DNA from 2 places in the Bacillus sp. BC08 genome. Region 2 is predicted to be linked to the other one. Evidence: predicted binding sites of a transcription regulator. Region 2 holds the regulator's gene; the other holds the start of a gene.
The links. The regulator Rex, encoded in region 2, represses fermentation and respiration genes when NADH is low (regulators of the CRP and FNR family bind a similar motif). The targets are predictions, from matches to a motif close to TTGTGAAATATTTCACAA.

Region 1 (6,248 bases), on a different contig from region 2:
TATATTTCATCACTGTTTTAAATAGAGCAGATTCTTTACCAACTAGTCCAACTGCCGCACAAGCAACTGCTATGGATTGTGGTGAAACCATTTTTGCTATTGTGCCACCAACTACGTTTAATGCAACAAGTGTAGATGGTACGATGTTTAATTGATCGGCAGTTACTGCTTGAAGTGGTGCGAATAGTGAACCACTAGATACTACTGAACCAGTAATGAATACGCCAATCCATCCTAAGATTGGAGAAAGAATAGGGAATGCATTTCCAGTAGAAGAGAATGCAAGTCCAAGTGTAGATGACATACCAGAGTAGTTCTCTACGTAAGCTAAAGCGATAACGCTACAAATTGTATATACTGGAACCTTTAATTCTTTTATTGTTTCAATCATTAATTCTTTAATCATTTTGCCGTTTACACGGTAGACGATAAGTGAAACGATAATTGCTAATACAATCGCAGTAGTTGTAGAAGAGAATACATCTAGTTTGAAAATCGCTGCGAAAGGTGTATCAGCTTTTGTGATCGGTGCAGTTTTAATAACTTGATTATGAAGACCAGGGAATTGAATGTTAAATACTAAGTTTGCTAATGGACCATCCGGAGCAAATAAAGCTTTAATTGGTTTTAAATTAAAGATTGTTACAAATGCAGTTAAGAATACGAATGGAGACCAAGCATATAAAATTTGATTGAATGTATGAGATTCTTTTTCTTCTTGTTTTTCTTCTTTAGCAGAAGATTTTGGTTGCCAAACACGTAAGAATAATGCAAGAGCGACCATACTTACGACTGCTGCGAAAATATTAGTAAGTTCAGCGCCTAAGAAGTAAGTTACAACAAACTGAGTAATTGCGAAAGAAACACCACTTACAAGAATACCTTGCCAAGTCTCTTTAATGCCTTTAAATCCATCTACCATTGAAACAAGTAAGAACGGTAAAACAATGCTAATGAATGGCAAAATGTAAACTGCTTGACGACCGACAGTTAATGCATCTATTCCAGTTAATTGTGCAGGTACTGTAACTGGAATACCCATAGCCCCCATAGCACCACCAGCGATATTAGCTACTAAGCAAATACCCGCTGCTTTTAATGGATTAAAGCCCATACCTACAAGTAATGCAGCTGTAATAGCAACCGGAACACCGAAACCAGCTGCGCCTTCTAAGAAAGCGCCGAAAGAATAAGCGATTAATAATACTTGTAAACGTTGATCATTTGTAATACTTGAAATACTATCACGAATAACATTGAATTGTTCTGTTTTAACAGTTAATTTGTAAAGGAAGATAGCTGCGATAACGATAGTACAAATTGGATAAAATCCAGATAAAACACCAAATCCGGCAGATGCTACTGCTGCAGTTGTAGGCATTTTATAAACAAATATAGCAAGAATAATAGCAACAATTACACTGTAAAGACCAGCCATGTAACCTTTCATTTTGAATCCCACTAAACAAATAATGAAGCAAAAAATTGGAAGTGCTGCGATGAGTGCAGATAACCAAATATTGTTTAATGGGTCATAAATTTGTGTCCAAGTACTCATAATAATGACAACTCCTATCTATTTTATGTGAAGAAATTCACATTATTTGTGAAACTATTCACAATCAACTTACATGCTTAGTATATTCTCCTTCAACACTATTGTCAACGTAAAAAAGTATAATTATTCCATAATAGTGTTAAAAGAAATACTTTGTTCATAAAGTAGACAAAAAACACACTCGAGCCTATTTGAGTGTGCTTTATAAAGTAAAGCTTTATCCCGCATTCGCAAAAATTTGAAATAGGATTCATATTGTCCACTAATAGCAGGATAAATTATTTGCATATTCTTTTCCCTTAGTTGTTTCTATATTATTGATCCTATAGCTCTATAGTAGAGGCCGTCTTTGTGTCGAATATGAAAGGGTGTTGTAATACTTAAGATTTGCTAGTTGTGCATTTAATAGGAAGTAGTTCATCACAGTTCAAGCTATTGAATACGAATTTAAAAAGAAATAAGTTAATTTTTAATGTTACAGTATCTCTTTTTACTGAAAATTCCTTTTAGCATAACAAAGAGGTTAAATATAACCCAAATACGTTACGATAGGTTATCAATTATAGACGGTATTTTACAATATCATTACTATACGTTGCAAAGAGGTGAAAATATAACAAAAAGCCTGATAAAACAACGTTTGCAAGCAAAGTATTTGGAGCCGGTTGTTTTGCTTTTTCGTTATATCATATAGTATAATATTCAAAATCAGCAAGGAATTTTTCCTGAATTCTTTACTGATAAAGGTGGAAAAAATTTTCAGCTTTATAGGTTGATAAAGTTATGTCGTAACAGGAAATATAAGAACAGATATATAAATAAATAAAAAGAAAATAAAAACGAAAATGAGGGGAACTTTATGAGCCAAAATCAATTCGAATGTCGTATTTCAGAAGAAGATGTACAAATGTTAAGAGCGTTAGCGCATCCGTTGCGTCTACGTCTAGTAATGGAACTAATGCAACGTGGAACTTGTAATGTAACACAATTACAGGAAGTATTAGAAATTCCACAATCAACAGTTTCGCAACATTTAACGAAATTAAAACAAAATAAAGTAGTGCGCTTTGAAAGACGAGGATTAGAAGTGTATTATCAAATTCATAATGATAAAGTAAGTGAAGTTGTAAAAACATTATTTTCTTAAAATTTGAATATTATGGAAAAAGACGTGTGGGATATACGTCTTTTTTTATTTGTCAGAAAGGTAATAGAAGAGAAAATGTTAGCGTGTAAGGAAGAAAAGGTTATCAATTAACATGCTGCTATATGGAATATATTCTAAAGAGAAAAGAAAAGATAGAAAGGAGTGTAGTAAGGAAAAGGAGGAATAGTAGTATGGATGTAAAACGTGTGAAACAAATTTTATCTTCTTCAAGTAGAATTGACGTTACATATGAGGGCGTCCCAGTATGGATTGAGAGCTGTGACGAGCAGAGTGGAGTTGCTCAAGTGTATGATGTATCTAATCCTGGAGAAAGCGTTCACGTGAATGTGACGGCTTTAGAGGAGAAATGATAAAAAAGACGCTTCTAATTTTAGAAGCGTCTTTTCGAGTGTTATTCCATCATACTCGCAACTTTTTTAGAGAAGAGAAGGAGTACAAGTCCTAAGACGATAACGATAATACCGATACTTGCAAATACTTCAAGGTAGCCTAATGATTGTGTAAAGGAAGCAAGTTTACCTGCTAACCAGTTAGCCATACCCGTACCAGCTAACCATACCCCCATTAGTAATGATGCTAATTTTACAGGAGCGATTGCACTTACCATTGATAGACCGATTGGTGATAAGAATAACTCACCAATTGTATGGAAGAGATAAGTGATAACGATGAATAATAAGTTCGCTTTTACAGTTATATCTGCTTCACTACTTCCAGTTTTTAGAACTGCTAATGTTAAAACAAGGTAACCTATACCTAGTAAAATCATACCTAATGCCATTTTTGTTGGTACTTTTAAATCACCGCGTTTTGTTTTAGAAAGTTTTAACCATAGCATAGATACGAATGGTGCAAGTAGTACGATGAATGCTGGGTTAACTGATTGGAACCAAGATGTTGGAACTTCCCAACCGAAAATTGTACGATCAACAAATTTATTTGTATAAAGTGTTAGAGAACTACCAGCTTGTTCAAATCCTGCCCAGAAGAACACTACGAAACAAGTTAAAATTACAATTGCCCAAGTACGATTTTTCTCTTGTTTTGTTAAAGGTTTCTTTTCAACTGCAGGTTGATTTTTTGACTTTTTACCGACAACTGTTGTTCCTGCTTTACCAAGGTAACGAGGAGCTAATAAGTTGAAAACAATTTGTCCAATAATCATACCGATACAAGCTGCTAAGAATCCGTATTTATATCCCATTACAATAACGCCATTAGCGCTTGTTTTAAAGAAATCTTCTGCTAAAAATCCACAAATAAGTGGAGCAAAGAAAGCACCTACGTTAATACCCATATAGAAGATAGTAAATGCACTGTCACGACGTGAATCATTTTCACCATACAATTCACCTAACAGTGTGGAAATATTTGGTTTGAAGAATCCATTACCAATAACTAATAGTATTAATCCAAGGAATAGTCCTGTTTTTGTATTCATTGAGAATAGTACAAAGTTACCGATTGCCATAATAATTCCGCCGAGAGTAATGGCATGACGTCTTGTGATATAGTGATCCGTTAGCCATCCGCCTATAATTGGCATGAAATATACTGCCGCTGTAAAAGTACCATATAATTGCACTGCGACTGCCTTATCAAATCCTAACCCACCACTAACAGCAGCAGTTGTTAAATAAAGAACTAAAAGGCCACGCATTCCATAATAACTAAATCTTTCCCACATTTCTGTTAAGAACAACAAGTACAACCCTGGTGGATGTTTTTTTGGTGATTGTTGCTCTCCAGCTTTGTCTAATTTTAAAGCTGCATCCATTTTTGTTTCCCCCTAATCCTGTATAACGGATATTTATGTAATCATTTTAATTTACAAAATATTTAGAAGTCAATAGAATTATATGGAAATAGAAAGAAAATTTCTAAAAAGGTTCTATTTTTCTTCGACCGTTACTGTATTTTGCCCTGAAAATGAGATGATAAGCGTTTTCAAATGTAATAATTGAATTCTAAAAGAAAATAAAATAGTGATTAATCAGAAAATTTAGATTAAAATATTTATTCTGATATAGAGAAAATATATTTTATTTACTTTTATAATATAACATATTGGGAATAAAAATACAAAATGAAATAATGTGACATTTAAGTGAATTGAAAAAACAACTCCCTCTGTTGGAGGGAGTTGTTTTATTTAGCAAAGCGTTTTTCGATATCATCTAATAGTAGGTTAGCAGCCATTACACCACCAGCTGTATTCCAAATAACATCGTCAACTTTGTATGCTTTATTATTTTTCACTGCATTTAAATTTTTAAATAGAGGATCATTGATATATTCTTTTTCTAATTCAGAACCTTTTTTCTCGTTGCCTTTATCGAATGTGAAGTAGAATAATACATCGCCATCCATTGCTGAAATACGTTCTTTAGAAACGTTACGTTCTGCAAAGTCCTCTTTATTTTGATCACCAGGACGTTTAAACCCAAGTTCTTTTAAAATAACACCAGAGAATGTATCACCGTGATAAATACGAACATCACCAGGCATGAAGCGAACCATAGAGATTTCTTGATTTACTTTATCGCCTAGTTTAGCTTTTAATTCTTTCATACTTTTATCGTAATCAGCTAAAACCTTTTGACCTTCTTTTTCTTTATTTAATGCTTTTGCATAAAATTTGAAGTTATCTTTCCATTCACCACGTAGCGTTTCAGAGAACACAGTAGGTGCAATTGCTGTTAGTTGCTCGTACACTTTTTCATGACGCATTTTGTTACCGATAATTAAGTCTGGTTTTAAAGATGCGATTGTTTCCACGTTCACTTGTCCTTCATCACCAACAACTTTTACATCTTTCATTTTATCTTTAATATGTGGATACCAAGGATCACCAGTCCAAGATTTTACAGCCCCAACTGGTTTCACACCTAGTTCAAGTAAAGCTTCAGTTCCTTCATTTGTTAAAATAACTACACGTTTTGGATTCGCAGGAACTTCTGTTTTACCCATTGCATGTTCAACTGTAATCATTTCTTTTTTCGTATCTTCTTTTGTTTCCTCTTTCGTATTTGATTTTCCACAAGCACTTAAAAGTAATGAAAAGGCTAGTAAAAATACAAATACTGTAAACGATTTCTTTCGTGTTAAATTCATTATGTACCCCCTACATACTGAGAATTTTTTTCAATAGCAAGCATGATAATAATACTTCATGGTCCAATTGTCAATGAAAATAATTCTCAATATCGTTGACAATGAGAATTAAGTTGAAATACACTTACAACGTATCATTATACATTGAAGGGGAAACGCTGCATGTTATTAAAAACAAATCAAGCAAAATGGATTGGATTATTTGTTGGAATCGTTGCGGTTGTTATTTGTATTTGGGGAAGTATTATTTTCGGATATACAAATACGAGCTGGAAATTAGCGTTAGATGCTTTTTTTCATTTTAATGGTTCCAATGAACATATTATTATTCAAAATGTGCGTCTACCAAGGGCATTAATTGCAGCTAGTGTTGGTGCTAGTTTAGCCATTGCAGGTTGTCTTATGCAA
Region 2 (6,248 bases):
TTCTCTACTTTAAGAACAGCTTTTCCGTACTCACGGTGGTTTGCACGTTCTACTTTACCACCGAAGTGTTGTGTCATAAGCTGCATACCGTAACAAATACCGAAGATCGGTAATCCTAGTTCAAAGATTTTTTCATCACAATGTAATGCGCCTTCACCATATACACTATTTGGTCCACCAGAGAAGATAATCCCTTTTGGATTCATTGCTTTAATTTCTTCTGCAGTAATTGTATGTGGATGAAGCTCACTGTATACACCGAACTCACGAATTCGACGTGCTATTAACTGATTGTACTGACTCCCAAAATCTAAAACGATAATTGTATCATGCTGCTTCTTCAAAATAATCACCCCAACGTTAGTTCTCGTATATAAATATTTTCACCAATTTAGCGAAAAGCATTACTAATATAATAAAAAAAGCCAGTCCTCCGCCTCTAGTCTCATAACAAAGAAAAGGCAGGGGTCTGGCTTTATAAAGAAAGATAGTCTTCCGCTCTTTATAAATATAAGACGCACTGCCTTCATAGTCAGGTTGTTTACGGTAACCCGGTAGAGACTCTCAAACCATATCATCGAGGATATATGAAGGATTGTTTTATATTATCTTCCTAGATTCTAACAATGAAGTATCGATATGGTCAAGAGAGAAAGCGACAAAATTCTACAGAAATTCATTTCCTTTTCTAAAAAACATAAAAAAACATCCATTTCTATATAGAAATGGATGTTTTTCGAGCAAACGGAATTACATCATTCCGCCCATACCGCCCATGCCCATGCCGCCCATGTCAGGCATTGCTGGTGCATTTGGTTCTGGTTTGTCAGCTACTACAGCTTCAGTTGTTAAGAACATAGCTGCAACAGATGCTGCGTTTTGAAGTGCAGAGCGAGTTACTTTAGCTGGATCTACGATACCAGTTTCAAGCATGTTAACCCACTCGCCAGTCGCTGCGTTGAAACCAACGCCTACTTTTTCGCCTTTTAGACGCTCTACAACTACAGATCCTTCTAGACCAGCGTTGATTGCGATTTGACGAACTGGCTCTTCTAGTGCGCGAAGTACGATGTTGATACCTGTTGCTTCGTCGCCTTCAGCTACGATAGAAGCTACTTTCGTGTATACGTTCATAAGTGAAGTACCACCACCTGCAACGATACCTTCTTCTACCGCTGCACGAGTTGAGTTAAGTGCATCTTCAATGCGAAGTTTTCGCTCTTTTAACTCAGTTTCAGTTGCTGCACCTACTTTAATTACTGCTACGCCACCTGCAAGTTTTGCAAGACGCTCTTGTAATTTTTCACGATCGAATTCAGAAGTTGTTTCTTCTAATTGCGCACGGATTTGGCCAATGCGAGCTTCGATTTGTTGTGTATTTCCGATACCTTCAACTACAGTTGTGTTTTCTTTCGTTACAACGATTTTACCTGCGCGTCCTAAAGATTCAACTGTAGCAGATTTTAAGTCACGACCTAATTCTTCAGTGATTACTTCGCCACCAGTTAAGATTGCGATATCTTCTAGCATTGCTTTACGACGGTCACCAAATCCAGGAGCCTTAACAGCTACTACATTGAATGTACCACGAAGTTTGTTCACTACTAATGTAGCTAAAGCTTCGCCTTCTACGTCTTCAGCGATGATAAGAAGTGGTTTACCTTGTTGTACCACTTGCTCTAATACTGGTAAGATTTCTTGGATGTTAGAAATCTTTTTGTCAGTAATTAAGATGTATGGGTTATCAAGAACTGCTTCCATTTTGTCAGAATCAGTAATCATGTAAGGAGATGCATATCCACGATCAAATTGCATACCTTCTACTACGTCTAATTCTGTTGTGAATCCTTTAGACTCTTCTAAAGTAATAACACCGTCGTTACCAACGCGCTCCATTGCTTCAGCGATTAATTGACCTACTTCTTCGTCAGCTGCAGAAATAGCAGCTACTTGTGCGATAGAAGATTTGCCTTCGATTGGTTTAGAAATCTCTTTTAATTCTGCAATTGCAGCAGTAACAGCTTTTTCGATACCTTTACGAAGACCCATTGGGTTCGCACCAGCTGTTACGTTTTTAAGACCTTCACGAATCATAGCTTGTGCTAATACAGTTGCAGTTGTTGTTCCATCACCAGCTACATCATTTGTTTTGCTAGCAACTTCTGCTACTAATTTCGCACCCATGTTTTCGAATGCATCTTCTAATTCGATTTCTTTTGCGATTGTTACACCGTCATTTGTAATAAGTGGTGAACCGAATTTTTTCTCAAGTACAACGTTACGACCTTTTGGTCCAAGCGTTACTTTTACTGCGTTTGCAAGAGTGTCGACACCGCGAAGCATCGAACGACGTGCTTCTTCACTAAATTTAATATCTTTTGCCATAATAATTGACCCCCTTGAATTTTTTAAGATTTATATAATTAACCGATAACTGCTAAAATGTCACTTTCACGTAAAATCAAGTAGTCAGTACCTTCGTATTTTACTTCAGTACCTGCATATTTTGAGAAGATGATAAGATCACCTGCTGCTACCTCTAAAGCAACACGCTCACCATTTTCAAGCACTCGACCAGTACCTACTGCAATAACTTTACCCTCTTGTGGTTTTTCTTTTGCAGTGTCTGGTAATACAATACCACTTGCTGTTTTTTCTTCTGCTTGAACAAGCTCAATTACAACGCGATCACCTAATGGTTTTAGCATGAACAACAACCTCCTCATTTTGTTATGTAAATTTTCTTTATTAGCACTCAAGTCACCCGAGTGCTAACACACTTATAATAATAAATAATCTCAATTTCTTTTGCAAGTAAAAAAATCATAATTTTTTCGCAAATTAAGCTATACACTTTTCTATATAGAGTCTCTCTTCTTCTACCTTTACTATATGAATCGTTGTTTCCACTACTCGTATGTTACAATATGAAAGGACACCCTAAGTTGTTTTCGCTATACACACAACTTTCTCCTGTCTTCTATTATAATTTCAAATACGGATTTACGAAAAAAACATAATTTACGCGAGGTTTATATCGTAGGTAGCATATTTACATGTTATCCTACCTTATCTCATACACTAGAGTTAGAAAGGATGGTTAAACCATTTGAAAAAACAATATTGGTGGGTTATCGTTACATACATTTTAATGCAGTTATCATCCATTGCTGGATTACCACTTCTCCTGAAAACTGGACTTTATGATAACAGGGGCTTTACTAGAGAAGAGAAGTTCCAACTCATAACTGGACACTGGGCAATCATTAGCTTCTTTATTGCATTATGTATCGTACTTTGGTTACTTAGAACAGATATTCGCGACAGACGTTTAGATACAACGCGTTCTTCTATTCCAGCTACGATTGGTTGGATTTTTATCGGCTTCTTTTTAGCATTTTTCTCGCAAAGTATTGCCGGCATGATAGAAATGCGTTTATTAGGAATTAAACCTGGATCAGAAAATACAGCGAGACTTATGGATATCGCTAGAACGACACCTTGGTTCCTTATCGTCATCTCTATAATAGGACCTATCTTGGAAGAAATCGTATTTAGAAAAATTTTATTTGGTACACTTTATAAGAAGTTTAACTTCTTTATTGCTGCTATCATTAGTTCTCTCGTATTCGCAGCAATTCATTTTGATTTCACTCACTTATTGGTATACACTTCTATGGGGCTCGTATTCGCCTTTTTATATGTAAAAACGAAGCGTATTATCGTCCCTATCGCAGCTCATGTTGCTATGAATACATTAGTTGCAGTTGCTCAAGTTTTAATGAGCAATGAACAAATTCAAGAAATGATTAAAGAAGCTGAAAAAATGCAAGGCTTTATCGGAGGATTTTTAGTATGAGAAACTCACCATTGTTCATGGCTGCATTGTACTTCCTTCTAGGGTGTATCTTTACACGCTTCGCCATTACGAACGTAACAGATACCATCTGGAATATGTGGACAATACTATTTGCAGTTATGGCAACAATTGATTTTAATTTGGCACTTCGCCTTATCTTAGTTAAATTCACAAAGAAAAAACAACAATAAAACGCAGAGGTCGCTTCCTCTGCGTTTTATTGTGGATAATTCTTCAAAAAGTAAACAAGTGTTTGTAACTCTACCGCTAAATCAATATGATGAATCCTTATATTGTCTGACACATTTAAGCGTGCTGGTGTGAAATTTAAAATACCATGCACGTTCGTTTCTGCCAATCTATCTGCTACAGGTTGCGCTACTGTAGCGGGTACTGTTAATATTGCCACTTGTATATCAGTTGATAAACGTTCTTCTAATTCATCTAAATGATATACAGGAATGCCCCCGATTTCTGTTCCGACTTTCTCTTCACTAACGTCAAACGCCATTTCAATTTTTGTATTATTGTTTTTCGTGAAATTATAATGTAAGAAAGCGGTCCCTAAATTACCTACTCCAATAAGTGCTACACGTGTTATATCATCTTGGTCGAGTGTTTCACGGAAAAATGATAATAAATAATTTACGTTATATCCATAACCTTTTTTCCCTAACGCTCCAAAATATGAGAAATCTCTTCGAATTGTTGCGGAATCAACTTTTACCGCCTCGCTCAATTCGGCTGATGAAACACGTTGCTTACCAGAAAGAGATAAGTTTTGGATAAATCGATAGTATAGAGGCAATCGTTTGGCAGTGGCCTGTGGAATTTTTTGCTGATCCATATAACCTCTCCTCTCTTCCTATCTTTATTCATATACTTGAATCAAATACAGAAGTTTAGCACTCATGAATTTCCCTGTATAATAAAGAGAAGAAGTATTCTCTCTTTATTTTAAACTATACACTATTTTTAGTATGATTGAGAAATATAAACATGGCAAAGTTAAGAAATTATTTGAGGTGAAAACATTGATTTTATTACAAGTAAACGCGCTTTCGAAATTATACGGTGCAGAAACAATTCTTGCAAACATAAAATTGGAAGTTCAAACGAAAGATCGTATCGCATTAGTCGGGCGAAATGGAGCCGGAAAATCTACGTTATTAAAAATAATAGCCGGTGAGCTATCTCATGATGGTGGCGAAATTATAAAACCAAAAGATGTCTCAATCGGATACTTAGCTCAAAATACCGGTTTAGAAACATCTTTAACAATTTGGGATGAAATGTTAACCGTCTTTACACACTTACAGCAAATGGAGACAAAACTTCGAAGGCTAGAGCAAGAGATGGGAAAAGAAGAAAACTTTTCAAACGAGGCTACATACGAAAGATTATTAGCTGATTATGACCAATTACAATTAGATTATAAAGATCAAGGTGGCTATCAGTACGAAGCAGATATCCGCTCGATTTTAAGTGGTCTTGGCTTCCCAGTTGAAACGCACCAGACGACGATTTCTACATTAAGCGGTGGACAAAAGACACGATTAGCTCTCGGTAAATTATTATTAACGAAACCAGACCTACTTATTTTGGACGAGCCTACAAACCATTTAGACATCGAAACATTAACATGGCTTGAACAATATTTACAAGGCTATCCCGGCGCAATACTAATCGTTTCCCATGACCGTTATTTCTTAGACAAACTCGTTACACAAGTATATGAAATTTCGAATAAAGAAAGCAGACGATTTGTTGGTAACTACAGTAAATATTTAGATTTAAAATCAGCACTATACGAGCAAGAAATGAAACGTTATGAAAAACAACAAGATGAAATTGCTAAGCTTGAGGACTTTGTGCAAAAAAATATAGCTCGTGCATCTACGACTAAACGTGCCCAAAGCCGTCGTAAACAATTAGACCGAATGGAATTATTAACAAGACCATTAGGTGATTCTAAGTCAGCTTCCTTCCACTTCGATATCGAAAAACAAAGTGGAAATGATGTTTTACAAGTAAAGGATGCAACTATCGGCTATGATGAGGATCCGATTATTGAACATGTAACGATGCGCTTAACTCGCGGGGATAGCGTTGCTTTAGTTGGTCCAAATGGAATCGGGAAATCCACATTATTAAAATCACTTGTAAATAAATTACCACTATTACATGGTGATGTTTCTTTCGGATCCAACGTCTCGGTTGGTTATTATGATCAAGAACAAGCTAACTTAACATCGTCTAAGCGAGTTTTAAATGAGTTATGGGATGAATATCCATTGCAGCCTGAAAAAGAAATTCGCACGATATTAGGTAACTTCTTATTCACAGGTGATGATGTACTAAAGCCAGTATCTTCTCTTAGTGGTGGACA

Region 1: the regulator Rex is predicted to act here: its motif matches at 1,605-1,622, upstream of ACXVYO_RS09270 (lactate permease LctP family transporter).

What each region holds. Positions count from the first base shown of each region.
Region 1 is NZ_JBTGPA010000028.1:123,328-129,575, reverse strand. It holds gene ACXVYO_RS09270 (lactate permease LctP family transporter) at 1-1,558, opposite strand, end outside; gene ACXVYO_RS09265 (ArsR/SmtB family transcription factor) at 2,418-2,705, shown strand; gene ACXVYO_RS09260 (acid-soluble spore protein H) at 2,897-3,076, shown strand; gene ACXVYO_RS09255 (peptide MFS transporter) at 3,118-4,503, opposite strand; gene ACXVYO_RS09250 (ABC transporter substrate-binding protein) at 4,875-5,840, opposite strand; gene ACXVYO_RS09245 (FecCD family ABC transporter permease) at 6,003-6,248, shown strand, end outside.
Region 2 is NZ_JBTGPA010000022.1:3,931-10,178, reverse strand. It holds gene guaA (glutamine-hydrolyzing GMP synthase) at 1-344, opposite strand, end outside; purine riboswitch at 510-611, opposite strand; gene groL (chaperonin GroEL) at 751-2,385, opposite strand; gene groES (co-chaperone GroES) at 2,424-2,708, opposite strand; gene ACXVYO_RS04815 (CPBP family intramembrane glutamic endopeptidase) at 3,110-3,859, shown strand; gene ACXVYO_RS04810 (YdiK family protein) at 3,856-4,050, shown strand; gene ACXVYO_RS04805 (redox-sensing transcriptional repressor Rex) at 4,077-4,706, opposite strand; gene ACXVYO_RS04800 (ABC-F family ATP-binding cassette domain-containing protein) at 4,894-6,248, shown strand, end outside.